DNA from 3 places in the Paenibacillus sp. DP01 genome. Region 3 is predicted to be linked to each of the others. Evidence: a T-box and tRNA genes for the amino acid it is inferred to sense, from the RefSeq annotation. Region 3 holds a T-box; the other regions hold tRNA genes.
What was found. A T-box is a leader RNA that pairs with one kind of tRNA and senses whether it is charged. The one in region 3 lies ahead of leuS (leucine--tRNA ligase), so its partner is inferred to be a tRNA-Leu.

Region 1 (6,583 bases), 2.3 Mb from region 3:
GCTAGGTTAATTAGAAGCAAGCTTCTAATTAACCCCGCTCGACTTGCATGTATTAGGCACGCCGCCAGCGTTCGTCCTGAGCCAGGATCAAACTCTCCATTAAAGACCAACCGAAGTTGGTTATAGAAAGAGCGATTAGCTCATTTTGAAACTGACGAGATAAAATATCTCATTGTTTGATTTTGCGAACAAAATCAATTTACTCACTCGTTGTTCAGTTTTCAAAGATCAAATTCTTTTTCACTGCGTTTTTCAGCAGCTATAAGATCATATCATGTTCATTCCAAAAATGCAAGGGTTATTTTTTTCGAAGATCATTTCACCCTGCTTATTCTCTTTAGAAACGGCTGTTTTGTTGTCAGCTCAAATAATATATCATTTTTAACTACAGAATACAACTTGTAATATTTCACAATAAATCAATATCTAAAATTTCTTTACTACTAGTCAACTATTTCAACATGATGGCTACTTCAAAACACTATATCGTTGATTTGCCGCTAAACGCGCCGTCGATTCTTTTTAAGATATCTACGATACTCGTTCCTTTTAATCGCTTGTTGTCAGAAGACTTACAATTAGACGGAGTCTTTTAGCCCCCGCCTAACAAGCTCATAAATTTATAGTCTGCAAATCTCATGGGCACATTGGCCATACGAAGGGCAACAGCACATAGCGCGCAACACCTTGAGATCGTGAATGACGATTTTTCCGTCTCTCGTATCCAAGGTACCCTGCTCTTTCAGCGAGCTCAGCATCCGGTTCACACTCTCGCGCGTTGCTCCAATCATCTCACCCAGTTCGGAGTGACTTAACTTCATATTCAGTAAAATGCCATCCTTCACAGCTACCCCACATGTATTACTTGCACGGATTAACGTAGACGCTAGTGCCCCCGTTTTACCATACAACAGTAAGTCCCGAAACCGTGATTGCATAATTCGTTGCTTCATTGCCATCCACTGTATAAACTGAAGCGCCATTTCCCCATGCTTAGACAGGAGCGACTCCAGATCCTTAACAAGCACGACACCTAATTCACACACATCGGCTGTTTCTGCAGTGCAACTATACTCTTCCCCATCTATCCCACTAAACTCCCCGATTAAATCGCCTTGGTGCTGAATAGTCAGAATCAATTCTTTACCGTCTTCTGTCGACTTACGGAGTTTAACATGACCCGAATGTATATAATAAAGCTGCTCCGCATCATCACCCTCTCGGAAAAGCATAACGCCTGCCTTTACCTTCTTCCAGGACATGATATCTTTTAACAGTTCAAAATGCTCTTCCGTCAGAAAAAGCTGAATCCCCGTGCGCTGCGTTTCGTCCCTAAACCGTTCCATACAAGTGGCTTGCATATTAGCGTCCTCCTCGTGTTTACCTGATATCTTTATCATAATGTTTTAATTCCTGGGTTGTTATCGGGAGAACACCTGATTTTGCACCTCCCTACTCCCTGATTTGCAGTGATAAATATCACTTCCAGGATTATCTAACGCCCCATTTATCGCCCCACCTCTTATTGATTACCCAGTCTAATGAAAAGTCAGTGTTTCCTGCGCCTATAGATCAGGGGGTTCCCTGAATTACTTTTGTACCTGTCGGAATTACAATAAATTAGAGCTACAGTTGGTTAAGATAAAGGATGTGTCTTCTATGCTACAAATAACGGATGAAATGCGAAATGAACTGAACCAGTTGCGAGATCATGTTTATGGGGATCTCACTGCACTTGCATTTATGTCCAGGTCAGGGGGTAAGTTGCATTGGTATTATGCCTCCGGCAGCCGAAACAATCGCTATCGCCTTATCTCTTTTAAAGTCGGTCATGGGATTGCCGGGATGGCTGTTCGTCTGGGGCGTACCGTAACCGTTAGCGCTTTAATATCAGGCAGTATACGTTTACGTCAAGAATGTGCGCTTATGCTGGCCGAACAGTTACATTCTGCAGTAGCCATTCCCTTTTCCAGTACAGGAGACTTGCCAAACGGTGTGCTACTTGTCGGTAACCGTGAAGTGAGAACATTCACCGAATCTGATGTAGCCAAGGCCACTCAAGTCGCTCATCGCCTTGGCCAGCTATGTGCCCTCCCTCTCACTCCATAGATTGATATTTGAAGAAAAATAAAATTATAAATATAAGTGAACATGAACAGCTCATCTAACTATCTCTGTTGATTGAAATCCCTAAAATTTGCTATGATTATGACAAAACGCACGGTTTTTTTACCGTTCGAGGGGATGACTAATTGATTCGTATACTAGTAGTGGATGATCATGTTGTCGTACGTTCTGGCCTCATGGCCCTATTGGACGGCAAAAACGGTATTAAGGTAGTAGGAGATGCAGCAGACGGGGATGAAGCAATCCGCAAAGCGGTGGAGCTACAACCTGATGTCGTGCTCATGGATTTTAGTATGCCACCTGGCAAAGATGGCCTCACGGCAACCACCGAATTAAAAAAACAGTTGCCGGATACAGAAGTGCTTATTTTAACGATGCATGATGATGAGGAATATCTGTTCCGAGCCATTCAAGCCGGAGCATCTGGATATATTTTAAAAAGTGCACCTCATGAGGAATTACTCGCTGCCATCCAGTCTGTAGCCGAAGGCAGTGCCTATCTGTATCCCAATGCAACCAAACGCCTGATGAGTGAATATCTGGACAAAATCAAACAAGAGGGCATAACCGGGCCGTATGAATCCCTGTCTGAGCGGGAAAAAGAGATCCTATCATGGGTAGCCAAAGGATATGCCAACAAGGAAATTGCCGAACACCTGGTGATTAGCGTCAAAACCGTAGAGTCCCACAAAAGCAACCTTATGGAGAAGCTTAACTTGAAAACACGGCCTGAGTTGGTCAAATTTGCACTGAAAAAGGGGTTGCTCCATTATGAATGAACCTTCTAACCCTTTACTGCAGCCCGCCTTTGGGGAGTCAACCGATAAACTACTGAATGATTTGGAAATTCATATACCAGATTCTCCTTTTCTCCATGTACTGCGTAGTTCTCTCCACCAGCTATCCAATCTAAAATTTGCTCTAGATACATCTTCCATCGTTGCTCTGACCGATCATCGAGGAATTATTCAGTACGTAAACGATAAGTTCTGTGAGATTTCGCAATATAGTCGTGAAGAATTGATCGGGCAGGATCATCGTCTCATTAATTCGGGCTATCATACTCGAGCCTTCATGAAGAACCTGTGGACTACGATCCGTTCTGGTGAGGTATGGCAGGGAGAAATACGAAATCGTGCTAAAGATAACAGCTACTACTGGGTGAATACTACGATTGTTCCATTTATGGACGAGGAAGGTAAACCCTATCAGTACTTAGCGATCCGAAATGAAGTAACTAAATTAAAAAAAGTAGAGGCAGAGCTTCAGACCATGATGACGCAAGTCATGCAAATACAGGAGGAAGAGCGTAAACGCTTTTCAAGAGAGCTTCATGATGGGATTGGTCAAAGCCTGTTTTCACTTATTATTCAACTAGATAGCCAACTAGCTGAACAACCCAACGCTACTTTGGAAAATTTGCGTGCACAGGTAACCGATATCATTAAAGATGTTCGTGGCCTAGCGTGGGAACTTCGTCCCTCAGTTCTGGATGATTTGGGTGTCGTACCGGCCCTAAGAACTTATATTGAAAATTTCTGTTCGCATTACGGAATCGAAGTGCATTTTCAATGTACTTTACGTAAACGCCTTGATATCCGAAAAGAAATAGCAATCTATAGAATTGTACAGGAAGCACTGACGAATGTGGCTAAATACGCAGATGTAGCAGAAGCATACGTTGATGTAGAGGATCAAGACGAAATAATAAAAGTAACTATTCGGGATGAGGGTATGGGCTTCTCTGGAGAATCCAAAGGAGAGGGAGTTGGATTGTTCAGCATGGAAGAACGAGCTAGAGGAGTAGGCGGCTTCTTGAGCATGACCTCTGCTTCAAATCAGGGAACCTCCATACAGCTGACCATACCAGTGTAAAACCTGTGTACTAGATCAGTTATCGGTGTATACTCACTGCAGGAGCAGAAGGAATACACCGATAGCAAGGATTATCGATAGTCAACACTTTGTAGAATCTATGGAAGATAAACATACAAAAAAAGAGAGAGCTCTGTCCCCAGACAGGCTCTCTTTATTTATAAGGTGTCACCACTGAGGCAACAAGAATCCGCTATAGCAAAAAGCGGGTGATGGGAATCGAACCCACGCTACCAGCTTGGAAGGCTGGAGTTCTACCATTGAACTACACCCGCAAATCAGTATCGGGATGACACGATTTGAACATGCGACCCCCTGGTCCCAAACCAGGTGCTCTACCAAGCTGAGCTACATCCCGACATTATACACTTTTTAATAAATGGCGCGCCCTGAGAGATTCGAACTCCCGGCCTTTTGATTCGTAGTCAAACGCTCTATCCAGCTGAGCTAAGGGCGCATATTTAGTTCCATAATGAGCAGTCAAGGCGCCACCCAGATTTGAACTGGGGATGAAGCTTTTGCAGAGCTTTGCCTTACCACTTGGCTATGGCGCCGTATGGATAATGGAGCGGACGACGGGAATCGAACCCGCGACCCTCGCCTTGGCAAGGCGATGCTCTACCGCTGAGCCACGTCCGCAAAATATGGTGCGGTCGAGAGGACTCGAACCTCCACGGGGGGTTAGCCCACACGGACCTGAACCGTGCGCGTCTGCCAATTCCGCCACGACCGCAAAATAACTTATAAATGGTGAGCCATGAAGGACTCGAACCTTCGACACCCTGATTAAAAGTCAGGTGCTCTACCAACTGAGCTAATGGCTCTTAATGGCTGGGGATATAGGATTTGAACCTATGCATGACGGAGTCAAAGTCCGTTGCCTTACCGCTTGGCTAATCCCCATTATGTAATCAACAGGGCGATTAATGGGACTTGCACCCACAAATGCCATAGCCACAATTCAGTACGTTAACCCATTCGTCACGACCACCATGGCAATAAAACTGGTGGAGGATGATGGATTCGAACCACCGAACCCGTAAGGGAGCAGATTTACAGTCTGATGCGTTTGGCCACTTCGCTAATCCTCCAAAATGGTGCCGGCGAGAGGACTTGAACCCCCAACCTACTGATTACAAGTCAGTTGCTCTACCAATTGAGCTACACCGGCACATTGCCAATTCCCACTTGAAAGGTGGCTCGGGACGGAATCGAACCGCCGACACGAGGATTTTCAGTCCTCTGCTCTACCGACTGAGCTACCGAGCCATGTTTTATTTTACAACTATATCATATAGTTTACACTATATGTAGTTAAAATGGCGGAACTGACGGGATTCGAACCCGCGATCTCCTGCGTGACAGGCAGGCATGTTAGGCCTCTACACCACAGTTCCAGAGGCATTTCCAATAGGAAATTAATTGCGGGGGCAGGATTTGAACCTACGACCTTCGGGTTATGAGCCCGACGAGCTACCGAACTGCTCCACCCCGCGACATCAAAGATATTTCACAATATTATTAATGGTGGAGGCTGAGGGGATCGAACCCCCGACCCTCTGCTTGTAAGGCAGATGCTCTCCCAGCTGAGCTAAGCCTCCATAATTATGACCCGTAGGGGATTCGAACCCCTGTTACCTCCGTGAAAGGGAGGTGTCTTAACCCCTTGACCAACGGGCCTTGCAAAATGAATTCTGATTTAATAATTTTGTGGCGGAGAGAGAGGGATTCGAACCCTCGCACCACTTACGCAGTCTAACCCCTTAGCAGAGGGTCCCCTTATAGCCACTTGGGTATCTCTCCGAGTAGCGGCAGAGGGGATCGAACCCCCGACCTCACGGGTATGAACCGTACGCTCTAGCCAGCTGAGCTACGCCGCCACCTTATATATAAAATTCAGAAGTATTGAAATATGGCTCCCCGAACAGGACTCGAACCTGTGACAACTCGATTAACAGTCGAGTGCTCTACCAACTGAGCTATCAGGGAATATTGGTGGAGCCAAGGGGGATCGAACCCCTGACCTCCTGCGTGCAAGGCAGGCGCTCTCCCAGCTGAGCTATAGCCCCAAACTTTTAGTCAATCTAGAAATGGTGGGCCTTAGTGGACTCGAACCACCGACCTCACCCTTATCAGGGGTGCGCTCTAACCAGCTGAGCTAAAGGCCCTAATTCATTAAATTTTATCATCCTTTAAAGGATTTTGCTTGGCGGCGTCCTACTCTCCCAGGACCCTGCGGTCCAAGTACCATCGGCGCTGGAGGGCTTAACGGTCGTGTTCGGGATGGGTACGTGTGGAACCCCTCCGCTATCGCCACCAAACATGAATTTGCTCTGCAAATTCTTCCGTAAGGTTATTCGGTTCATCACAGATTCTGTGAATGAATCGCCATACGCTTGTCGTATGTACTTCTACATACCTTCAAGGTTACACCCTGAAAACTGGATCCGAAACTTCATTGCGTCTTATCTTTAGGATAAGCCCTCGACCGATTAGTATTGGTCAGCTCCATGCATTACTGCACTTCCACCCCCAACCTATCTACCTCGTCGTCTTCAAGGGGTCTTACTAATTGGGAAAT
Region 2 (11,137 bases), 2.4 Mb from region 3:
CAATGCTCTTTATGCTGACTGCAGTGGCATTGTGGCTTTTAATTACCGATTTTTCCAGACTGCAAGCATTAGAAGGCCATTTTGTATCCTCGCTTTTTTACGTAAACAACTGGTATCTCATTTTTCATCATGTTTCATATTTTGAGAGCTTTGGCCCGCCTTCTCCAATTGGGCACCTCTGGTCACTTTCCATTGAGGAACAGTTTTACGTCATCTGGCCGCTTGTTCTACTGATCGGTCTGTGCCTTGCGCCGCGACGAGGCAGACTGATGTTATACATTCTGAGTTGCGCCGTCGTATCCGCCATAGCCATGGCCGTTATATACGAACCCGGAACCGATCCGAGCAGGGTATATTACGGGACGGATACGCGGGCGTCTGCTATTTTGATCGGAGCGGCTCTGGCGGTTGTCTGGCCCAGTTGGAGACTGAGCAACAATGTATCTTCTTCATCCCGCACCATGCTGGATATGACTGGCGTGCTGGGCATTGTAATGCTGTTTATCCTGATTGCTCAGACCAACGAGTATGATGATTCGCTGTATCGCGGCGGTTTTCTTTATTTATCACTCATTACTGTGGTTGTTATCGCTGTACTGGTTCATCCAGCCAACCGACTGGAACGATTACTCGGCTGCCGGCCTCTAAGCTGGATCGGTAAGCGATCTTACAGTCTGTATATATGGCATTATCCAATCATTATTTTATCAAGTCCCGTGGTAAATACCGATGATGCCAGCTATATGCGCATGGCTCTGCAGGTGACGGCCAGTTTCATAATGGCGGGTCTTTCCTACAAATACATCGAAGAGCCCATCCGCCGTGGGACCTTTTGGACTGGCCTGCAATCACTCCGCAGGTCAGGCGCTGGCAGCCAGCTAGGCCTTGTCGTCATTGTTATCGCCATCATTCTGGTCCTGGCATCATGGAAGACGGATTCACCAGCTCCATATCCTGTACCTGATGCACCAGCGGCCGTAAGCCGGGACCCCGTCCAGACAGAACAACTGCAATGCAGCTGTTCCGATGAAAATCATCCCGCTGAAAATACAAGCCACTCCGCAGAAGGAGCGGGGATCACTGCGATCGGAGATTCCGTTATTCTGGATGCCGCCCCGTTTCTGGAAAAGCAGCTCCCCGGTATGATCATTGATGGCAAGGTGGGCCGGCAAATGTCACAGGCAGGTGATGTGCTTGATGGCCTGCGGGAACAGGGTAAACTTGGCCATAAAATTATTATTGAACTCGGCACCAACGGCGTTTTTAACCAGAGTCAACTGAAGTCCTTACTGGCTTCACTGCAGGACTCCCAGCAAATTTATCTGATAACAACTAGAGTACCAAGAGGTTGGCAGAATACCGTAAATGACAATCTGCGTGAAATTGCTGGTGAATTTCAAAATGTCCAGCTTATCGACTGGTATTCAGCCAGCGAAAACCGGGACGATCTATTTTATGGTGATGGTGTCCACCTGAAACCAGAAGGCGCTCAGTATTATGCCTCGTTGTTAATTGATGCTATCAAACAAGATAAAACCTACTAGCATGTTAAAGGAAAGGATGAACTAGCTATGAACAAAAAAAATGGATGGATGGTAAGCGGATTATGGGGATTTATGATTATCCTTATCTTTTTAGGTGCCATAGTTCTCCATATGCACGCAAAGCAAAATTCAGATGATCACGAATCCCGCAGCAAGGACTCTTCTCTATACAATCTTGATAAGATGCAGACTGCTGCACAAAAGCGTGCGGCTTCTAGCACCAGCGGGGAACAAGCTCAATCATCTGCTTCCTTAAACGGCGAGGGCGTCACGATGATTGGAGATTCAGTTACGGTCGGAATTGAGCCTTATTTAAAAGAGCAGCTTCCGAATATGACGGTTGACGGTAAGGTTGGCCGGCAGATGTCTCAAGCTGTAAAAGTCATTAATGAATTGGCCGCCCAAGGCAAACTGGGAGACCAGGTCATTATCGAACTCGGCACCAATGGTCCGTTTAGCAAAAACCAACTGCACGACGTACTGCAATCCCTTTCCGGAGCCAGACAGGTAATCTTGGTCACCACCCGGGTTCCGAAAGGATGGCAAAACACGGTGAATGACACGATTGCACAGGTCGCCGATGAGTTTAACAACGTCAGCGTGATGGACTGGTATTCGGCCAGTGTAGGCAAAGACGAATACTTTTATAAAGATGGTGTCCATTTAAAACCAGATGGTAGCCGATATTACACTTCACTCCTCGTAGCAGCCTTGCAAAAATCTTAATACAGAAAGGGGCCTGCGCGTCTATAAATCTGGAAAGGAAGAATGACATGACACAGAGGAAAAAGAGGATATTGATTGTAACGTTGTTACTTGGGGTCGCTACTGTAAGCTTTATCTTTTATTATTTCTTTTCCATTTACAAAGGGTTAGAAGGACTTAGTAAAACCCCGGAAAACTCCCCATTTGTTAAAGTGAGCACTGATAAAGTCGAAGCACTAAAAGCACCGGAATGGGGGGGAACCGAACCTGTAAATATTTTGCTGATGGGCGTGGATACTCGCGAGAACAACAAGGGCAGTGTACCCCGATCCGATAGCATGATGGTCGTTTCGTTGAATCCTACCGATAAGCATATTCATGTGTTTTCGATTCTTCGAGACACTTATACGGATATTCCTGGGCACGGCAAAAATCGAATTAATACCGCTGTTACGCATGGACCTGATACGGCGATGAAAGCAGTCAGCGAATTGCTGGGAGTGCCAGTTCATTTTTATGTATACACGGATTTCCAGGGGTTTATTAAACTCGTAGATGCTGTAGGCGGACTCGATTTTTATGTCGAAAAGGATATGTACTATGAAAGCAAGGCCGATCTGCATGAGTATGATATTAATTTAAAACAGGGACAGCAGCATTTCGACGGCAAAACGGCGCTTCAATATGTCCGTTTTCGTCATGATGCTATGTCCGATTATTCCAGAACAAAAAGACAACGGCAATTTATTACGGCATTAGCCGAGAAGGTAAAAACAACGACTTCCATTATGAAATTCCCTTCTATTCTTGAGGAAATCAGTCCGTATATCGATACCAATTTGTCAGTCTCTGATATGTGGAATTTGGCTTCAGTAGGGTACCAAAGTACATTAAACGGAAATGAACAAATACCGCCAATGAAGCTATTAAAAGAAACTTATGTGGGCAAGGCGGCTGTTCTGGATGTAAAAAGTCGAACGGATTTGAAGCAATTTGTGCAAAGTATCATAAATTCCGACTCCTCAAATTCGATTACAGACAATTCTTCGGGGCAGGAGCAGAAAACAGATTTTGAATAGGGTTAGACAATATATTAGATCGTATTTGCCGGACAATAGTCTGTTAAATGCTCTTTGTGAATAAAGAAGAGCATAACATGATCTTCCGGTTATCTATAGGGGGAAAAAGAATGGGTACAAAACAGATCGTAAGGTTCTGCTTGGCATTAACTATATCCGCCGCCATGCTTCTGGAGATCACTGCTCCGCACATGGCTATGGCTGATGCTGCGCAACGTGCAAAAAGCACGTTGTTGAACGATAAGAGTGAACCAACAAAAATAATTTCAACGCAGGTTAAAAATACCCCGACACTAAAATTGGATAGCCATGTGGCATCCATGACGAAGAAAAGAACCATTAAGGCTAGATTTAAGCTTCCGAAGGGTACCGATATAAAGAAAATAAGCTGGACCTATGGTGGCAAGCCATTATCGGAATGGAAATCGTACAAGAATCGCGGTTATAATGGCGCCCCCTTTATCACCGTTACTCAGGTCAAAGCCGTACACGCAGAAGTCACTGCCAGTATCAATTTCGGTCTTACCTATGGTACGGAGAATCTTTCCGAACCGAGTCTGCAGCGTCCACTGTACGCATCATTGATGGGAACCTATGAACTGGCTGCAGTAGTCAACGGCAAAACCGTTGCCCAAGCACCTATTAAGTTGGTCCCGTACGACAGCTTCCGTACCTATGATGAACTGAAGCCGGAGATTGATGCGATTACGGCACAGGCAGCTCAAAAAAACGACAGATACATTAAAACGTTGTCGATCGGCAAATCCGTTGAAGGCCGCGATATTTTTATGACTATGGTTGCCAAAGATCAAGCAACGATTGACAAATATCAGAATGTAACTCACCCTGCCATGCTAAATGATCCTGCAAAGCTGGAGAACGATATTCAATCCGGTGCATTCGGAGATTATCAAGTGCCCATCTGGATCAACAATATTCATCCGAATGAAGCGCCGGGCTTTGATGCGATTATCAATTATTTTAAGACTATGGCACTCGATAAAAATGTTACGTACAAGACCACCTTGTCCAATGGAAAATCGAGTACGGTAACTCTCAATATGGATGATGCGCTTGAACATGTGTTTTTCCTGTTCCTGTATACAGAAAATCCAGATGGAAGGGTTCATACCGAACGTTATAATGCTGAATATTTTGACTTAAATCGGGATAATTCATATCAAACCCAGCCTGAAACACGCAGTATCACAGAGCAAATCGCCAAGTGGTCGCCGATTTCTTTCTTAGATCTGCATGGGTTTGATAAGAATTTTCTGATCGAGCCTACCACACCGCCTCACGATCCGAATATTGAGTACGATCTACTTATGGATAACATGGTAGAACAGGCCAAAGCGATGGGTGAAGCAGGTATAGCAAACACGAAGTATGATTACTACCATATTCCTTATGAAGAACATCGTAAAACAGTTGAAAATCCTAAATATGTTTCCAAGGGGACTTCTTCAGGATGGGACGATGCGTCTCCAGCCTATACAGCTGTCTTCGCCATGCACCATGGTGCAATGGGACATACGCTGGAAACACCTGAATCGAATGAAGAGTCGACCAAAGCATTGTATTATAGTGTCGCTGCAGCAACTGATTTTGTTATGCAAAAGAAAGAAAAGTTATTTTTGAACCAGCTAAAAGTATATGAACGTGGAATCAATAATATCGATGATCGATCCGTAGATCGGTATCTAGTCAATGCAAAAAATCAAGTCATTGGTCGCCCCCGTCACGGTAATGAGAATTTTTTTCCTGAGTATTACGTTTTGCCGATCGATAAAAGTCTTCAAAAAAATCCGCTGGAAGCCTATCGGATGATTGAGTATCTTATCCGCAATGGAGTAACGGTTGAACGCTCGACAGAGGCTGTAAGTACTGCTGGCAAGACCTACCCCGCGGGTTCATTTATCATAAATATGCATCAGGCTAAACACGGCATCGCAAACATGGTTTTATATGACGGTATTAGCGTCTCAGATTATGCTTCGGTAGCTGGCGAGATTGTGCAGGACTTTCCCGTCATGCGAGGATTTGAACGTGATGTGATTAGAGAAGCCGGCGTGTTTGCGGGCAAAACGACTCCGGTGACTTCCGTATCGATTCCGGCCACATCATTGCCGAATGATTCTGCCTATGTTTTAATCCGCAACACCAATAACGATGCCATCAAAACGGTCAATGAATTACTTAAATCCGGCAAAGTGGTTACGATGCTATCCAAAAGCGGAACAGGATATGAAGCGGGTGACTTTGCAGTGGCCTATGATGATCTGCATCCGCTGGTGTCAAAATACTATCTTGATGTCACGGCATTCGGCAATAACAAACCCGTTGGCAAAGTTCTTAAACCTTCTACGGTAGCCGCTCTCGGCGAACCAGCTTATGTGCTCAAAAATCTCGGTTTTAAAGTGACCGATGATCAGCAGCATGCCGATGTGCTCGTGAATACATTCGATTCCGACAAACTTGTTGAGAAAGGAAAGCCATACATTGCTTATGGGAATATGGGGATGGGTAACGTGAAAAACTGGATTCCTCAATTTGCGTTTGCTGGACCGACATGGGAAAGATACGAAGGGGTCTTCCTGGCGAATGTCCAACAGGATCATGTGATTACAGCCCCTTACGATAACGAAGAATATTTCTACACCGTTACAGGTTCTTACATTACGAAGCTACCTAAAGCCGCAAAAGTTCTTGCAACCATTAGCAATAAAGAAAACTTCTTCAAAGCGGGCTGGTGGCCAGGTCACGATGCTGCAAGAGGAAAGATCATGGCCTTCACCTATATGGAAAACAAAAAGAATATCACAGTTTTCTCCAACGATCTAACCAATGGCGCTCATCCGCAGCATCAATTCCGACTACTGGCCAATTCGATTTTCAATGCCGTTCCCAGCAAACCCTGAATGATTTTGCAAACAACCTTATTCCGGTGATCAGCCGTGAGTAAGGTTGTTTTTGTGATAAGGGTTATTGTCCTCTGTGACATTTTGTTTACAACTTGATCAAATTTTAGCGACATCTGAAGGCTATATTTGGATTAGAACGTGACATGAATCCTGTTTACAACAGGGATTTATGGAATGTATGAATTCAATATTTTAGGGAGGAATGTAATTTGCTAAGTAGCATCAAACTGACAAGCAGATCTGTCAGAAAATATGAGGGGGACACAAAGGTTGAAGATCCGGTTGCTAATAACATGGATAATAAAGCAGCGGACACATCAGGGACCACCTCATCTCACGACAGTACAGAAACCGATAATCTCCCCCAAAGCTCTGTGACAGAGCCACGGAGAAAGACACACAGCATCAAAGGACGTCTCGTTGCGCTTGATGCTGCGCGCGGACTGGCCGTGCTGGGAATGTATTTGCAGCATTTCGGATCAAATCCAAGCGTTTCTGCAATTGTTTCCGGAAATACCACCCTATTATTTGTGTTGTGCGGCGGTATCTCCTATTCTATTATGGGACAGCGTATGATGGATCGGGGAGCAGAGGCGACCGCTTTTCGTGCACGAATGCTGGCCCGTGCGGTGTTTGTTGATATTATTGGTTATTTGCTTATTATGCTGAACACTTCATACGGCATCATTTTGCCTGCCTATGCAGCTATGTTTGTGTTGGCCCTCATGTTATTTCGTCGTTCGACCCGCACCATTGTCACAACAGCAATAGTTTTGCTCGTAACGGCCCCGCCGCTAATGATTCTTGGATCAAGCATTTTCTCAAAAGCTTATCTTCTTGGTGATATCGCGGGAGGTCCGATGTCTGCCCTCGCCTTGACTCCTGCATTTGTTGCTGGTATGGCCATTGGCCGCGTTGACCTCACCAGATTACGTACAGCCCTCTCACTCGCAGGCAGCGGTATCGTTATGCTTGTTATTGGCAAAGTAATGGCCGCTTTTGTGCTTCCGAATTGGAATCTTCACTTTGAACAATGGCTTATAAGTGTGCAAGGAGCTGCTCCTGTACAGCCGGATGAATACGCAATTTGGCCTCTTAATACGGAATCACCGATGTGGCAGCTCCTTTTGGGAACGGCTCCGCACACCGCTTCGACATTCCAGACGATGATAGGATTAGGAATTTCATTTCTGGTAATGGGAGTTACGTGCCTCGTATCCAAAAAAACTTCCGCTGTATTAATGCCTTTCGCAGCAGTCGGACGTGTCGCCCTGACCATGTATGCCTTTCAGTTTGTAGTGGTGTGGATTCTTGATCTGACAAAGATTGGGCACAGTCTGGATGGAATTCCGTTCGGCAACGTAATGATCGCAGTTGCAACACTACTACTAGGATTATTGATTGCTCAGCGTCCTGTTGGTCCGCTTGAAGGATTGATGCGCCGCTTTGACCGATTGTTCAGCTCTACCCAACCAGTCTCACAAACAGTAAAGTAGATAACCTTCTTGATACTCTATATAACGGACTGATCAAAAAAGATACCAGATAAAAAGTTCTCTATCTGTATAAGAAGCCTACAGAAGGTGTCTAGATTAACTAGGGTAATAAGATAATCATTGAACAGAGTTATAAGGAAGGAACTAATTCCTTGCTATTTTCCCCCGGATTATCCGGGGGACTTATCCCCCGCCGTTTTAGCAACACCCAGTATCGAAACTGGGATTCCTTTGACTGTTTTCTGAATTCTGCTTGTCTCGCTGATTTTTCTAAGCTGCTATATAGTCTTTGTTTTCTTATCCATCCAATACGCTCCTATCGGACACTCCTGACTGCTTCAGATCTTGAACAAAGATATCGAACATTGGACTCATTTTATGACACCCTTATTTTTCGCATAAGACCAATGAAGCCATCTACTACACGTATGTATTATGAAAATTCACATTCTTTGCCGTCATTGAGCTACATAAAAGTGCCAACCGGAATTGTATTATCCCTAGCAGATATATTGTTAACGCCTAGAGAATGGGCGTGTGCAACCTAAATGTAACTCGCTGGACTTCAATCGCTCGCGGCGGGCATTTTACTGCCATGGAAGAGCCTGAGCTTTTAGCTCAGGACATTCGTGCCTTCTACAAACCTTTTAGAGCAAAAAATAAATATTAACCAAGGTCCGCCCCGTGCATTAACTGGATTAATAAGAAGAGCTATTATAAGCGGTCGTAATCTAACGGGAAACGATAGCTTAATAAATACAAAAAGAAGAGATGGCATAAGCCATCTCTTCTTTCATCTATATAAAGCGGGTGATGGGAATCGAACCCACGCTACCAGCTTGGAAGGCTGGAGTTCTACCATTGAACTACACCCGCAAAAAAAGTGGTCGGGATGACACGATTTGAACATGCGACCCCCTGGTCCCAAACCAGGTGCTCTACCAAGCTGAGCTACATCCCGAAATAGATGCCGGTGAGAGGACTCGAACCTCCACGGTTTCCCTCACGATTTTGAGTCGCGCGCGTCTGCCAATTCCGCCACACCGGCTTATGAAATTAATGGCGCGCCCTGAGAGATTCGAACTCCCGGCCTTTTGATTCGTAGTCAAACGCTCTATCCAGCTGAGCTAAGGGCGCAAATATGGAGCGGACGACGGGAATCGAACCCGCGACCCTCGCCTTGGCAAGGCGATGCTCTACCGCTGAGCCACGTCCGCAAAAACAGGTATGCGCGTGGAGGGACTTGAACCCCCACGTCAAAGACGCTAGATCCTAAGTCTAGTGCGTCTGCCAATTCCGCCACACGCGCATACAATGATAATGGTGAGCCATGAAGGACTCGAACCTTCGACACCCTGATTAAAAGTCAGGTGCTCTACCAACTGAGCTAATGGCTCTTAATGGCTGGGGATATAGGATTTGAACCTATGCATGACGGAGTCAAAGTCCGTTGCCTTACCGCTTGGCTAATCCCCATTATGTAATCAACAGGGCGATTAATGGGACTTGCACCCACAAATGCCATAGCCACAATTCAGTACGTTAACCCATTCGTCACGACCACCATGGCAATAAAACTGGTGGAGGATGATGGATTCGAACCACCGAACCCGTAAGGGAGCAGATTTACAGTCTGATGCGTTTGGCCACTTCGCTAATCCTCCAAAATGGTGCCGGCGAGAGGACTTGAACCCCCAACCTACTGATTACAAGTCAGTTGCTCTACCAGTTGAGCTACACCGGCATATTAAATTAAATGGCGGAACTGACGGGATTCGAACCCGCGATCTCCTGCGTGACAGGCAGGCATGTTAGGCCTCTACACCACAGTTCCAGAGGCATTTCCAACAGGAAGTTAATTGCGGGGGCAGGATTTGAACCTACGACCTTCGGGTTATGAGCCCGACGAGCTACCGAACTGCTCCACCCCGCGACATCAAAGATATTTCTTAATACTATTAATGGTGGAGGCTGAGGGGATCGAACCCCCGACCCTCTGCTTGTAAGGCAGATGCTCTCCCAGCTGAGCTAAGCCTCCATACTACTATGACCCGTAGGGGATTCGAACCCCTGTTACCTCCGTGAAAGGGAGGTGTCTTAACCCCTTGACCAACGGGCCATGCTATAAAATAATTCTGGCGGAGAGAGAGGGATTCGAACCCTCGAGACGCTTTTGGCGCCTACACGATTTCCAATCGTGCTCCTTCGGCCAACTCGGACACCTCTCCATATGGCTCCCCGAACAGGACTCGAACCTGTGACAACTCGATTAACAGTCGAGTGCTCTACCAACTGAGCTATCAGGGAATATTGGTGGAGCCAAGGGGGATCGAACCCCTGACCTCCTGCGTGCAAGGCAGGCGCTCTCCCAGCTGAGCTATAGCCCCATCTTAGAAATAACAATTAATTCTGACTATGTAGAGGTCAGTCTTACAGGCGAAAAAAAATCCCCAGAGAAGGGGCTTATGCTTGGCGGCGTCCTACTCTCCCAGGACCCTGCGGTCCAAGTACCATCGGCGCTGGAGGGCTTAACGGTCGTGTTCGGGATGGGTACGTGTGGAACCCCTCCGCTATCGCCACCAAACATGAATTTGCCTCGCAAATTCTTCCGTAAGCTTATTCGGTTCATCACGGATCGTGTGAATGAATAGCCATACGCTTGTCGTATGTACTTCTACATACCTTCAAGGTTACACCCTGAAAACTGGATCCGAAACTTCATTGCGCCTTATCTTTAGGATAAGCCCTCGACCGATTAGTATTGGTCAGCTCCATGCATTACTGCACTTCCACCCCCAACCTATCTACCTCGTCGTCTTCAAGGGGTCTTACTAATTGGGAAATCTCATCTTGAGGGGGGCTTCACGCTTAGATGCTTTCAGCGCTTATCCCTTCCGTACATAGCTACCCAGCGGTGCTCCTGGCGGAACAACTGGTACACCAGCGGTACGTCCATCCCGGTCCTCTCGTACTAAGGACAGCTCCTCTCAAATTTCCTACGCCCACGACAGATAGGGACCGAACTGTCTCACGACGTTCTGAACCCAGCTCGCGTACCGCTTTAATGGGCGAACAGCCCAACCCTTGGGACCTACTTCAGCCCCAGGATGCGATGAGCCGACATCGAGGTGCCAAACCTCCCCGTCGATGTGGACTCTTGGGGGAGATAAGCCTGTTATCCCCAGGGTAGCTTTTATCCGTTGAGCGATGGCCCTTCCATGCGGTACCACCGGATCACTAAGCCCGACTTTCGTCCCTGCTCGACTTGTAGGTCTCGCAGTCAAGCTCCCTTCTGCCTTTGCACTCTTCGAATGATTTCCAACCATTCTGAGGGAACCTTGGGGCGCCTCCGTTACTCTTTAGGAGGCGACCGCCCCAGTCAAACTGCC
Region 3 (11,137 bases):
CTTTTCATCCTGATGGGATGAATGCTTAGTCGGTGCAGACTTTGTTGAAGGTTCCTCGCCAGCTTGCTGGTCATCGACCTTCCCAGCATCCTGTTTGGAAGGATTCTTTTCGCTATCTGAACTGTCTGTTCCCTGGTTGCCCAGGTCAGGTTCCTTATCTGCAGGTGTCAGAGAGGAATCAGCACCTTGTCCCTGTTCAGATGGCTGCTTGGTCGATTCCGCTCCAATGGCTGCATCACGTCCTCCACTCCCATTGGTCGTACCTGGAATTTCCGTCTGAGTCTGCTGGCTTGTCACCTCGGGTGACTGGGATGTAAGTATACCTTCCGCATCCTGCACTGTTTTAGGCTCAAAGTTGAATACTACAATCCCCAGTACAACGGCAGCGGCAGCCACGCCCATGGCAGCACGCCCTCCCACCCTGTTCCACCAAGGTATAGGCTGAGTACGTTGTCTAGGCCCTGCTCCAGACTCTGGATCAGCAGCTACAGGCTGCATTTCCTGAAGCGCGCTTCCCTGCTCTTCACGTGCGCGGTCAATGGCATCAAGCTGAGGCATGATGGAATCCACCAGGCTGAACGCCGGGGAAACCGCAGGCAATTCCTCCAGCTCGCGAGAGAGTGTCTGAAGAATATGGAATTTTTCCGCACAGTCCGGGCAAGTCGCAATATGGTTCATTAATTGGGACGTCTCTTCTTCGCCCAGTTCATGATCCACATAACGCTGCATCCAATCCATCACCTCTTCTCCACACTTCATCCTGATACACCACCTTTCTGATATTCCTGAAGTAGCCCTTGCAATTGCTGTCTTGCACGATACAAGTATGACTTGACCGTATTTAGCGGCAAATCCAGAGAATCGGCAATCTCGTTATAAGAGAAATCCTGCAAATATCTCAGGACAATTACCGTCCGGTGGTGTTCCGGGAGCTGTTGTATAGCCTCACGAACATCCTGTGCCATGTAAGAGGTTAACACCTCAACCTCCACGTTTTGGGGGTCGTTAAATATCATGTCATGCTCGTCAATGGAAACCGAAGGCTTTGTTCTTCTGAATTTGTCGATGCATATGTTCGTTACAATGCGCTGGACCCAGGTTTTAAACTGTGCTTTTTCCTCATAAGAGTTAATTTTGGAATATATTCGTATGAGGGCTTCTTGTGAAGCATCCATGGCGTCCTGCTCATTATTTAGAATGTAATATGCCGTACGGTACACATGCTGTTCTATCTCTCTTAATAGGGTAATGAGAGCGTCGCGATCGCCCGATTGAGCGGCTCGGATGAGTCCCTGCTCTACCACAAAGGATCCCCCTCTCCCTGCAATATTACAGACGTATCCCTTTTGCAAATTGTTGCAGGATAGACGTCTGACGCTAATTTTATTTTTTTAATAAAAAAAATTATAACAAAATGCCCAGAATCCCCATTGTATCCTCCCTTAGAATAACAGAAAAAGGGAAGGTAGTCACCTTCCCTCAGCCCCTACATACATCTAAATACTAGACCTATTAAACTGCATGAAACATTTTGTCACTTCTTAGAAATCAGAAAATCAGATATGAGTTGTAATCGATAAGATAGAGCAATCGGATCTTGAAAATAAAAATCGTCGATTAAGAATTGATATACCTTATCTGATTTAACGGCAGGCAGGTTCTTGGCTGTTACAAGCCTGCTTTTTTGTAGTTGAAGATGATTTTAACAAAATCATTTTGAATTCGTCTGTTCACGTCTGCGTTGATACCGAACACTCAGCTTACCTTGCTGCGCACGAATCTGCACCTCTCCCATTGTATCTGTTCGATATATGGCAGAATCAACCTCCGCCAAACGTTCCAATACTGCTTGATTCGGATGTCCATAAGTGTTGCTTGCACCAACTGAAATGACGGATACTTTCGGCTGCCAATAGGACAACCACTCTTCCGAGGTGGAATACTTACTTCCGTGATGTGCCACTTTCATAACGTCTACAGCTTTCCTTGCAGCTCCTATTGCTCCCTGAGCTTTCACATGGGATGAAGAATGGGTTAATTCAGAAATCAACAGCGACTCTGCGGCATCATCCATATCTCCTGTGAATAAAAACGAGACCCCCTCCATCTCTAAAATCATGGCAACGGAATAATGATTCTGTTCCTTCATAACAGGCAACTGCCCAGATTCGTTCTCCTCCAGCTTAAACGGATAGAGAAAGCGAATTGTCGTATCCCGGTCTGGTTCCCACTCCATGCTATGATGTGCACCGTACAGCTTGATCTGCTTGTTCAAAGCCGTGTTTAACAACTTTCGAAATGGAGCTTTGTCTGTTAGGGTACCATTAAAAAACAAGGTGGTTACGGGAATCTGGTCAAATATAGCCTGTAGTCCTCCGGCATGATCATGGTCTCCATGCGTTAAAATGACAGCGTCCAGCCGATGCACCCCACGTTGCTTTAGCAAAGGGACAATCGTATCCGCGCCAACCTCGTAGGGATCTGTACGCTTGCGCCAAGCATTTTTCCCTGTTGCAAAGTCCATCGTACCCCCGCCATCTACCAAAATATGTTTTCCTCCCGGCGTTGTAATTAAAATGCTATCACCTTGGCCCACATCCAGATATTGAACAACTCCCGTGTTTCTTTCACTAGGAGATTGGTACCCTATACATAGTATGCCAAGCCAGACAATACCACTTAAAGCCAGTGCCACATGACGATATCCATCCCACTGTCGATGCGCAAATTTCCCTGCACCCTTCGGTTCATGATCCGTTTGCAAAATAGCCGCCCACTCGGCAGAAGCCGCTAGTCCTGTATGCACAGGTGAAGCTATGGGATTAGATTTCACATCGGAGATGTCGCCTGTTTGCCTTCGAGATATCAACCATGTTTTGAGCCAGTACAGAACGCTGTACAAAGCTGCGTAATATGCCAGAACCCACAGAATAGAAGAAGACGGCCAAATACTCACATAAGCATCATCCACATTCATCCATTTCACAAGCGAAAAGGTTAGATCGTTTAATTGCTCCGCTGGCCACGCAAGGATGCGAGCCCCCTCCCCCCATAAAAAGGCCATTCCCATTGCCACCGTACCTAGTGGAAGCACGATATATGTAATTAGGGGGACAAGTAAAAAATTAGCCGCAAATGATAATATCGAAAATTGATTAAAGTAGAACACCGTCATTGGAAACGAAACAAGCTGTGCCGTAATTGTGATCGCAACTTCACCACCGATCAGGAGGGGCCATTTGGCGAAAAACGGCTTCATAAGCGGCATATATATGAGCAACCCACCTGTCACCAAAAAGGAAAGCTGAAAGCTGACGCTAAGCAGGTAGTATGGATTCCATAGCAGCATAAGCAACGCAGATACACTTAAAATATTAAGTCCGTCTTTGAGCAACCCTCGCCGAGCTGCAAACAAGCCGATCATCGCCATAATCCCTGCTCTTACAACAGAGGGAGAAGCACCTGTCAGCAGCACATAAGCCGGAATCAGTACCATCACAATCGTAAGGGAGGTTTCACGGCTAACTCGTAACAGCTTGAGTAAATATAATAATGTGGCCGCATATACCGCCACATGCATACCTGATATCGCCAAAATATGCGTTAAACCAAGCTGCGTAAATTCATTATACGTTGCTGGGTCCAGCTCATCTGTAACCCCAAGTATCAGACCTTTCATATATCCTGCGTGAAGAAGTGATGTAAAAGCAGATTCCATTTTCTGACCTAACTGCTCTCTAAGCTGATCATTCCATCTCAATAATGTGTAGCGGTTCCACAGTGAAGCCTTCTGCCTCTGTAACGAGGCGGCTCCAGCCCCCTTGATAAGCCAGTGAATTTCCTGCGTGTGCAGGTACTCACTGTAATCAAAGCTACCAAAGTTCCCCGCTTTTGCTGGTGCCTTTAAGCTGCCACGCAGCAGGATTGCATCCCCACGCTGCCATGCTGCCGCAAGTTGCTGTTCCTGCTTCGCAGCCAACTTGATATGAACAATGACCTGTTCAGAAATAGACCCCCGATGTTCATCCTTATTGGAAGGACTAGCAAAGTGATGAATTGAAGTAACTCTCATCTCAAACTGCGCACGATCACCATCAATCTCAACTTCTGAAGCAATAAACCCTGCTGCTTGAACAGGCATGTCTTCTATGACAGAAGAAGATACATGAAGTGCACCAGGAATACTGCTCACGTTATGCGTATCATGCCAAAACCAATGAAATCCACCACCACTCAATGCAATCCATAGCAATACCATATGTCGGCTAGGAATTTTCATCAATAAAGCTATAAGCGGGAAAACCAAAGTAATTCCCGCCCACAGCACCAAAAGTATACGTCCCGAATACAGACACGCTCCCGCACTTCCTATAATCCAACAAACAGTGAGGCTTAATATAGGCCTAGTAAACACAAGTTGGGCTTGAATACAATCACCTTCCCATTAGCAAACATTGCTTTCTGTCAACACACAAAACAAAAAAAGAACCCCTGACAAAATAACATTGTCAGAGGTTCTTCCTCGTTATTGTTTAATCCTTAACATCCATCAGCGTTTCCTGCGGTGGATGATAAGTCTCCAGCATGCGAAAGGCGATTCCCTTTTCCTCCATCATAGCTCGAACCTTGTCGGCATCTTTTGGATAAGGTCGGTGATATACAATCTCCACAATGCCGCTGTTCGCCAGCATATTGGCACACGTCCAGCACGGCTGGTCGGTGACATATACTGAGGAGCCTTCACGGTCAATCCGGTCAGTAAACAGCAGCAGGTTCTGCTCCGCATGAATAGTGCGAATACAACGCTGCTTCTTAACCATTTCCTCCCGTCCATCACGGTGAACGACCTCATATTCCTCCGAGATCATACAGCCTGCCTCAGAACAGTCAGGCACCCCGGATGGTGCTCCATTATAGGCCGTCCCCAATAGCTTCTTACCTTGCACAAGTACGGCTCCAACATGACGCCGCGAGCAGCGCGAGCGGGTGGATACCATATAAGCGATATCCATGAAATAGGTGTCCCAGTCCTTGCGTACATCTGCACTCATTTCCATCTCTCCCGTATAAACAAGTTAAACGTAAAACATATCCGTTACAGCCACTCTCAAAGCCTACACCGTAAACTTAAATAAGTTATAAGCTAACATACGGCTTCATTTTCGCTAACATTTTAGCTCCGATTCCCTTTACATGATCCAAATCGTTCACACGTTTGAACAGCCCGTGCTGATTACGATAGTTCAAAATAGCCTCGGCCTTTTTAGCCCCAACTCCCGGCAGCTCCATTAACTCGGCAGCAGTCGCTGTGTTAATGTTCACCTTTTTTTCACCGGAAACGGATGGAGTAGCCGAATCATTCACCGTATTTGTCCTACTCGTCGTTGCAGCATTCGAACTGGCAACAGCTGTGTCTGATCTCGAATCCGCAACATCTGACTGCTTTACGGTACTTGAATTCCCCGCCATGGAGTGTTCAGAGTTTTCACTTAAATCAGCAGATACACCCGTAGAACTCTGCTTAGTATTATGCTTCACATTGTCAACAGCTTCGTCATTCGCACTGCGTTCAGCTTGGTCTGAAGCCTCTTTTACAGCATGCTTTCCTTCGGCATACTCACTGCTGCGCTGTGACTCAATTGGCTGCGACTCTATCGCCAAAGCCTGCTCCACCTTATGGTTAAGCAAACTCCACTCTTCTTGTGGCTCAGTTCGCTGCCCTCCAGCAAACAAAATAAGTCCACTCCCGATTACAGCAAGCGTTATTGCCGTTCCTGTCCATACGCGTTTCATTTTTCGTATCGTCCCCTACTCCACATGGATTTCGAGAATTTTGAGCCGACTGAAAACACCGTCTCAATTAAACAGAGCAAGTCTGTTCAATTCCCGTTAAACCGGAGGTTGTAAACACCTCCATACGGTATCGCTGTGAGTATTTATACACAAGGGTGGTACGACCCCAGGCACGATCTAATGTGCTCAGACATAAAATTCGTCATGTCGGCCAAGACCAAGTGCATACACTAAGAAGAATGACAGCACAGCGTCTATACCGCAAAGTATGAAAGGAGGACGTTGAACAATGAAAGTTGGATTTATCGGGACTGGCAGCATGGGAAGTCTGCTAATCGAATCTTTTATTCATTCGGACGCACTCAAACCGCAGCAAATATTAGCAAGCAACCGAACGTATTCCAAGGTAACCGAGCTAGCCCGTCGTTATCCAGGTTTGCATGCAGCCCAAAGCAACCGTGAGACGGCAGCGGAAAGCGATATCCTATTTATCTGCGTGAAGCCGCTGGAATCAAAAACCGTAACGGATGAAATACGCAATGTCATTACAGAAGAGCAGATCGTCGTTTCTATCACAAGTCCAGTACAGATCCGTATTTTGGAGCATGCACTGAAAGCCAAGGTGTCCAAAATTATTCCGAGTATCACTCACCAGATTGGAAGCGGAGCCTCACTGTGCATCCATGGAAACCGGATTACAGAGGAGGATCGCTCCCTTCTGGAAGAGCTTATGTCCCACATCAGCAGGCCAATTCGGGTTAAAGAGTCTCACACACGGATCACATCGGATTTTTCGAGCTGCGGCCCTGCTTTCTTGGCCTTTTTTATGGACCAGTGGATTCAAGCCGCAGTTCAAGCTACGGGTATAGACCGTACAGAACTATGCGCATTGGCCGGTGAAATGATCATCGGCACTGGAAAGCTGCTCACGGAAGGCGGGATGACACCAGCCGAGTTACAAGCAAGAGTAGCGGTTCCCGGAGGTATAACCGCTGAAGCTCTTGCGTTGTTAGACATCAGCCTGCATAGTGTCTTCCCTGAGCTAATACGGGTCACGCACAACAAGTATGAAGAGGACATGCAAAAGATAGATGCCTCCTTCGGCTTAAAGCCGATTAACCGGCAACAATATTAACCAGCTTACCCGGAACAGCAATTACCTTGCGAACCGTTTTACCAGCCAGTGCTTCCTGAACGCTGTCCAGCGACAATGCAAAAGTTTCCATCGCTTTGGCATCAAGATCTTTGGCAATCGTTGCACGCTGTACGATTTTACCATTCATCTGAATGACAATTTCCACTTCAGCGTCTACCGTCCATGCTTCATCATAGGCAGGCCAAGCCGCGTAGGTAATGCTCTCGTTGTGTCCCAGCAGCTGCCACAGTTCCTCGGCTAGATGCGGTGCAAGCGGCGACAGCATTTGCACGAAGTTTTCCATCGCTGCACGCGGCAGAAGGTCTGCTTTGTATGCATCATTGGTGAAGATCATCAGCTGGCTGATCGCTGTATTGAAACGCAATGCATCCAGGTCCTCGGTTACCTTTTTCAGCGTTTTATGCCAGGTCCGTTTGAACTCGTCGCTACCGCCGTCATTTTTAATTTTTTCGTTCAGGCTACCATCCTCGGAAACAAACAGGCGCCATACGCGGGACAGAAAACGATGCGCTCCCTCTACCCCATTCTCATTCCATGGCTTGGTCGCTTCCAGCGGCCCCATAAACATCTCATAAATACGCAGCGTATCGGCGCCAAACGTATTTACAATATCGTCAGGATTGATGACATTACCGCGTGATTTACTCATTTTTTCATTATTGTTGCCCAGAATCATACCCTGGTTGACCAACTTATAGAAAGGCTCTTTCGTTTCCACTACGCCGATATCATACAGCACCTTGTGCCAGAAACGGGCATACAGCAAGTGAAGAACCGCATGTTCCGCTCCGCCAATATACAGGTCAACAGGCATCCATTCGCGCTGTTTCTCTTTGGACACAAGCTCTTTATCATTTTTTGGATCAATAAAGCGCAGGTAGTACCAGCAGCTTCCTGCCCATTGCGGCATCGTATTTGTCTCGCGACGTGCTTTCATACCTGTTTCAGGATCAACGGTTTCTACCCAATCTGTCGCATTCGCCAGTGGGGATTCACCTGTACCTGAAGGCTTGATATTGTCCATCTCTGGCAGTACGAGCGGCAGTTGATCCTCAGGAACTGTTTTAATCGTTCCATCTTCTAGATGAATTACTGGAATCGGCTCGCCCCAATAACGTTGGCGGCTGAACAGCCAGTCACGCAGACGATAGGTTACTTTGCCCTGCCCCTTACCCTCAGCTTCGAGCCATTCAATCATTTTCGGAATAGCTTCCTCATTGGTAAGTCCATTCAGCAGGCCTGAATTGACATGCGGACCATCCTCGGTGTATGGCTCTTTGTCCACGTCTCCACCTTGAACGACCTCAGTGATTTTCAATCCGAACTTCTTGGCAAATTCCCAGTCACGTGTATCATGGCCCGGTACTGCCATAATTGCACCTGTTCCGTAGCCTGCCAGTACATAGTCGGCAATCCAGATTGGCAGCTTTTCGCCGTTCACCGGGTTCACTGCATAAGCTCCTGTGAATACGCCTGTTTTATCTTTGGCCAGATCCGTACGCTCCAGGTCACTTTTCCGAGCAGCTTGTTCACGATACTGTTGTACAGCGTCCTTTTGCTCAGGTGTAGTGATCATATCCACCAATTCCTGCTCTGGGGCCAGCACACAGTAGCTTGCACCGAACAATGTATCTGGACGGGTTGTAAATACTGTGAGTTGTTCGTCATAGCCTTCAATTGGAAAATGAACCTCTGCCCCGGTAGACTTACCAATCCAGTTCCGCTGCATATCCTTAATGCTTTCGGACCAGTCCAGTTCCTCCAGATCGTCAAGCAAACGATCGGCGTATTCCGTAATTTTCAGCATCCATTGACGCATGGGTTTGCGGATAACCGGATGGCCGCCACGTTCACTCTTACCATCAATTACTTCTTCATTCGCCAGTACCGTTCCCAGTGCTGGGCACCAGTTCACGGGCACTTCAGCTACATAAGCGAGGCCACGCTTGTACAGCTGGATGAAAATCCACTGTGTCCATTTGTAATAATCAGGATCAGTTGTGCTGATTTCACGATCCCAGTCATATGAAAAGCCAAGTGATTTGATTTGACGGCGGAAGTTATTTACGTTCTTCACCGTAATTTCGCGTGGGTGCTCGCCTGTATCCAGCGCATGCTGTTCGGCAGGCAGACCAAAGGCGTCCCAACCCATCGGATGCAGTACGTTGTAGCCACGCATTCTTTTATAACGTGAAACAATATCTGTAGCTGTATATCCCTCCGGGTGGCCTACATGCAGACCAGCTCCAGACGGATACGGAAACATATCCAAAGCATAAAACTTCGGTTTACCCGGTTCTTCCCCAGTGCGGAACGTTTTGTTCTCATCCCAATATTTCTGCCATTTTGGTTCAATACTTTGCGGTTGATAGCCGTGCTTCGGCTGTGTGTCTGTCATTGTCTTTTCCTCCTCAAACGGTATGCAACAAAAAAACCTCTGCATCCCGTAGCGTGTCAGCGCTAGGGACGAGAGGTTATATTCCCGTGGTACCACCCTAGTTAGCAGAAAGCGTTCTTCGCATTCTACTCCCTTTGCACCTGATAACGGAGGTGATCCGATGCGTATTAATAACAGGACACTGACACCTATATAGGTGCTTTCCTGCGTTGGACGCATATCTCCGAGGCGAGTTCGCTTTGCACTGTCAACCGGCTTGCACCACCCGCCGGCTCTCTACATGTCCAGACAAAACTACTATTCCTCATCAGCGATTATTTAACCGTTAATAATGGCACTATTATATTGAAAACCGCGAAAAAAGTCAAATAAGGACTACATTTGATACGAAGCGCCATCTTCATACTAGTTGTCCATGACACATGAATACGAATGTTTTATAATAACTCCAAGTTGCAATGGTTCAAGTTGAGATGAGATAAGAAAGGTGAGTGGAGACATGGCACAGATTAAAATTTTCGGGACAAAAGAAAAGCTAAATCCGATCAAAAAGCAACTTTCAGAGGTGATTCACTCTGCCGTGGTGGATGCGTTCAATTATCCTCCAGAAAAGAGGTTTCATCGTTTTTTTCCTATGAATCATGAAGATTTTATATATGCAGATGGTCGCTCCGACGCATACACCATTATTGAAATCAGTATCTTCGAAGGCAGAACGACAGAAGCTAAGAAGCAACTCATCAACCTGTTATTTCAAAGAATTAACGATCTTTTGGGTATTTCTCCACAGGATCTTGAAATTACTATATTTGAAACCCCGAAACAGAATTGGGGCATTCGGGGTGTACCGGGTGATGAACTTCAGCTGAACTATAAAGTGAATATATGAGAGCAAAAAGACGCCCTTCATGACTTCATGAAAAGCGTCTTTCTTTTTCTATATTAGCTCAATGAATCCTAGCTATTTTACAGCGACATAAAAAAGTCTCGCCGCGTCATCTGCTGCTTCTACCCATTCAAAATCTGCATATACCTTCACATCACGAAAACCCGCTTTGGACAATTCTGCCTTCATCCAGGCTGGATCATAAGCACGCTGTACATGAATTTCCTCAAAACGCTGGTACAGATCGCGTCCTTCATGTTCTGCTTTCGCAAAGATACTGAGATGATGCTCAATTTCACAACGGGGAGTGTCCAATGCGCATGTCCAGATATACGAAATAGAGCGTTCATCCAGTACGAATGGTTGTTCTTCATCATAACGCAAAAATGTCTGGGGATGATGTACATCAAACAGAAAGGTTCCACCAGGCTTCAGACCAGCATACGTTCTGCGAAAAGTAGAAATGATATCTTCTTCCTCAAGTAAATAATTCAGGCAATCGCAAAAAGAAATGACAGAATCCACGGGCTCCGGTAAAATCCATTCTCGCATATCCTGCTGTATCCAGCGAACGCTCCCCTCACGAAACAATCGCTGCCCTTGAGGAGTAGTTTCCATTTTGCGACGGGCTACTGCCAGCATGTCAGAGGACAAATCGATGCCAGCCACCTCGAAGCCTGAGTTAACCAGTGGAATCGTAATTGAGCCCGTTCCGCAGCCCAGCTCGGCCACTGTATGTGGCATACCGTATCGATCCCAAGCCTGCCGTGCAAAGCGCAACCAGTCCGGGTACGGCATGTCCTGCATTAGCTCATCATACACATAGGCAAACTTGCGGTAAGAAGCCATCTTTATTCCCCATTCCCGTCCTTCGGTTTAGGCATCTTCTCCACCAGGTAGGTCC

Region 1: it has a tRNA-Leu gene. The T-box ahead of leuS (leucine--tRNA ligase) is inferred to sense a tRNA for this amino acid. The anticodon was not compared.
Region 2: it has a tRNA-Leu gene. The T-box ahead of leuS (leucine--tRNA ligase) is inferred to sense a tRNA for this amino acid. The anticodon was not compared.

The regions. Positions count from the first base shown of each region.
Region 1 covers NZ_CP173059.1:438,323-444,905, reverse strand. Annotated here, with positions in the region: rRNA gene ACH59B_RS01985 (16S ribosomal RNA) at 1-103, opposite strand, end outside; gene ACH59B_RS01980 (Crp/Fnr family transcriptional regulator) at 621-1,361, opposite strand; gene ACH59B_RS01975 (GAF domain-containing protein) at 1,660-2,109, shown strand; gene ACH59B_RS01970 (response regulator transcription factor) at 2,253-2,906, shown strand; gene ACH59B_RS01965 (PAS domain-containing protein) at 2,899-4,002, shown strand; tRNA gene ACH59B_RS01960 (tRNA-Gly) at 4,207-4,277, opposite strand; tRNA gene ACH59B_RS01955 (tRNA-Pro) at 4,287-4,360, opposite strand; tRNA gene ACH59B_RS01950 (tRNA-Arg) at 4,383-4,459, opposite strand; tRNA gene ACH59B_RS01945 (tRNA-Cys) at 4,486-4,556, opposite strand; tRNA gene ACH59B_RS01940 (tRNA-Gly) at 4,567-4,641, opposite strand; tRNA gene ACH59B_RS01935 (tRNA-Leu) at 4,648-4,735, opposite strand; tRNA gene ACH59B_RS01930 (tRNA-Lys) at 4,751-4,826, opposite strand; tRNA gene ACH59B_RS01925 (tRNA-Gln) at 4,831-4,905, opposite strand; tRNA gene ACH59B_RS01920 (tRNA-Tyr) at 5,008-5,093, opposite strand; tRNA gene ACH59B_RS01915 (tRNA-Thr) at 5,098-5,173, opposite strand; tRNA gene ACH59B_RS01910 (tRNA-Phe) at 5,199-5,271, opposite strand; tRNA gene ACH59B_RS01905 (tRNA-Asp) at 5,323-5,399, opposite strand; tRNA gene ACH59B_RS01900 (tRNA-Met) at 5,425-5,498, opposite strand; tRNA gene ACH59B_RS01895 (tRNA-Val) at 5,528-5,603, opposite strand; tRNA gene ACH59B_RS01890 (tRNA-Glu) at 5,611-5,682, opposite strand; tRNA gene ACH59B_RS01885 (tRNA-Ser) at 5,714-5,805, opposite strand; tRNA gene ACH59B_RS01880 (tRNA-Met) at 5,809-5,882, opposite strand; tRNA gene ACH59B_RS01875 (tRNA-Asn) at 5,916-5,991, opposite strand; tRNA gene ACH59B_RS01870 (tRNA-Ala) at 5,996-6,071, opposite strand; tRNA gene ACH59B_RS01865 (tRNA-Ile) at 6,094-6,170, opposite strand; rRNA gene rrf (5S ribosomal RNA) at 6,207-6,323, opposite strand; rRNA gene ACH59B_RS01855 (23S ribosomal RNA) at 6,475-6,583, opposite strand, start outside.
Region 2 covers NZ_CP173059.1:546,075-557,211, reverse strand. Annotated here, with positions in the region: gene ACH59B_RS02500 (acyltransferase family protein) at 1-1,544, shown strand, start outside; gene ACH59B_RS02495 (hypothetical protein) at 1,572-2,270, shown strand; gene ACH59B_RS02490 (LCP family protein) at 2,318-3,328, shown strand; gene ACH59B_RS02485 (M14 family metallopeptidase) at 3,439-6,249, shown strand; gene ACH59B_RS02480 (DUF418 domain-containing protein) at 6,462-7,748, shown strand; tRNA gene ACH59B_RS02475 (tRNA-Gly) at 8,554-8,624, opposite strand; tRNA gene ACH59B_RS02470 (tRNA-Pro) at 8,633-8,709, opposite strand; tRNA gene ACH59B_RS02465 (tRNA-Leu) at 8,717-8,796, opposite strand; tRNA gene ACH59B_RS02460 (tRNA-Arg) at 8,809-8,885, opposite strand; tRNA gene ACH59B_RS02455 (tRNA-Gly) at 8,891-8,965, opposite strand; tRNA gene ACH59B_RS02450 (tRNA-Leu) at 8,977-9,057, opposite strand; tRNA gene ACH59B_RS02445 (tRNA-Lys) at 9,070-9,145, opposite strand; tRNA gene ACH59B_RS02440 (tRNA-Gln) at 9,150-9,224, opposite strand; tRNA gene ACH59B_RS02435 (tRNA-Tyr) at 9,327-9,412, opposite strand; tRNA gene ACH59B_RS02430 (tRNA-Thr) at 9,417-9,492, opposite strand; tRNA gene ACH59B_RS02425 (tRNA-Asp) at 9,506-9,582, opposite strand; tRNA gene ACH59B_RS02420 (tRNA-Met) at 9,608-9,681, opposite strand; tRNA gene ACH59B_RS02415 (tRNA-Val) at 9,711-9,786, opposite strand; tRNA gene ACH59B_RS02410 (tRNA-Glu) at 9,796-9,867, opposite strand; tRNA gene ACH59B_RS02405 (tRNA-Ser) at 9,885-9,976, opposite strand; tRNA gene ACH59B_RS02400 (tRNA-Asn) at 9,980-10,055, opposite strand; tRNA gene ACH59B_RS02395 (tRNA-Ala) at 10,060-10,135, opposite strand; rRNA gene rrf (5S ribosomal RNA) at 10,216-10,332, opposite strand; rRNA gene ACH59B_RS02385 (23S ribosomal RNA) at 10,484-11,137, opposite strand, start outside.
Region 3 covers NZ_CP173059.1:3,863,801-3,874,937, forward strand. Annotated here, with positions in the region: gene ACH59B_RS16875 (anti-sigma factor) at 1-759, opposite strand, end outside; gene ACH59B_RS16880 (RNA polymerase sigma factor) at 756-1,304, opposite strand; gene ACH59B_RS16885 (ComEC/Rec2 family competence protein) at 1,712-4,330, opposite strand; gene ACH59B_RS16890 (dCMP deaminase family protein) at 4,533-5,051, opposite strand; gene ACH59B_RS16895 (helix-hairpin-helix domain-containing protein) at 5,137-5,793, opposite strand; gene comER (late competence protein ComER) at 6,083-6,928, shown strand; gene leuS (leucine--tRNA ligase) at 6,909-9,347, opposite strand; T-box leader at 9,409-9,667, opposite strand; gene ACH59B_RS16910 (tautomerase family protein) at 9,847-10,236, shown strand; gene ACH59B_RS16915 (class I SAM-dependent methyltransferase) at 10,309-11,082, opposite strand; gene ACH59B_RS16920 (S1 RNA-binding domain-containing protein) at 11,085-11,137, opposite strand, start outside.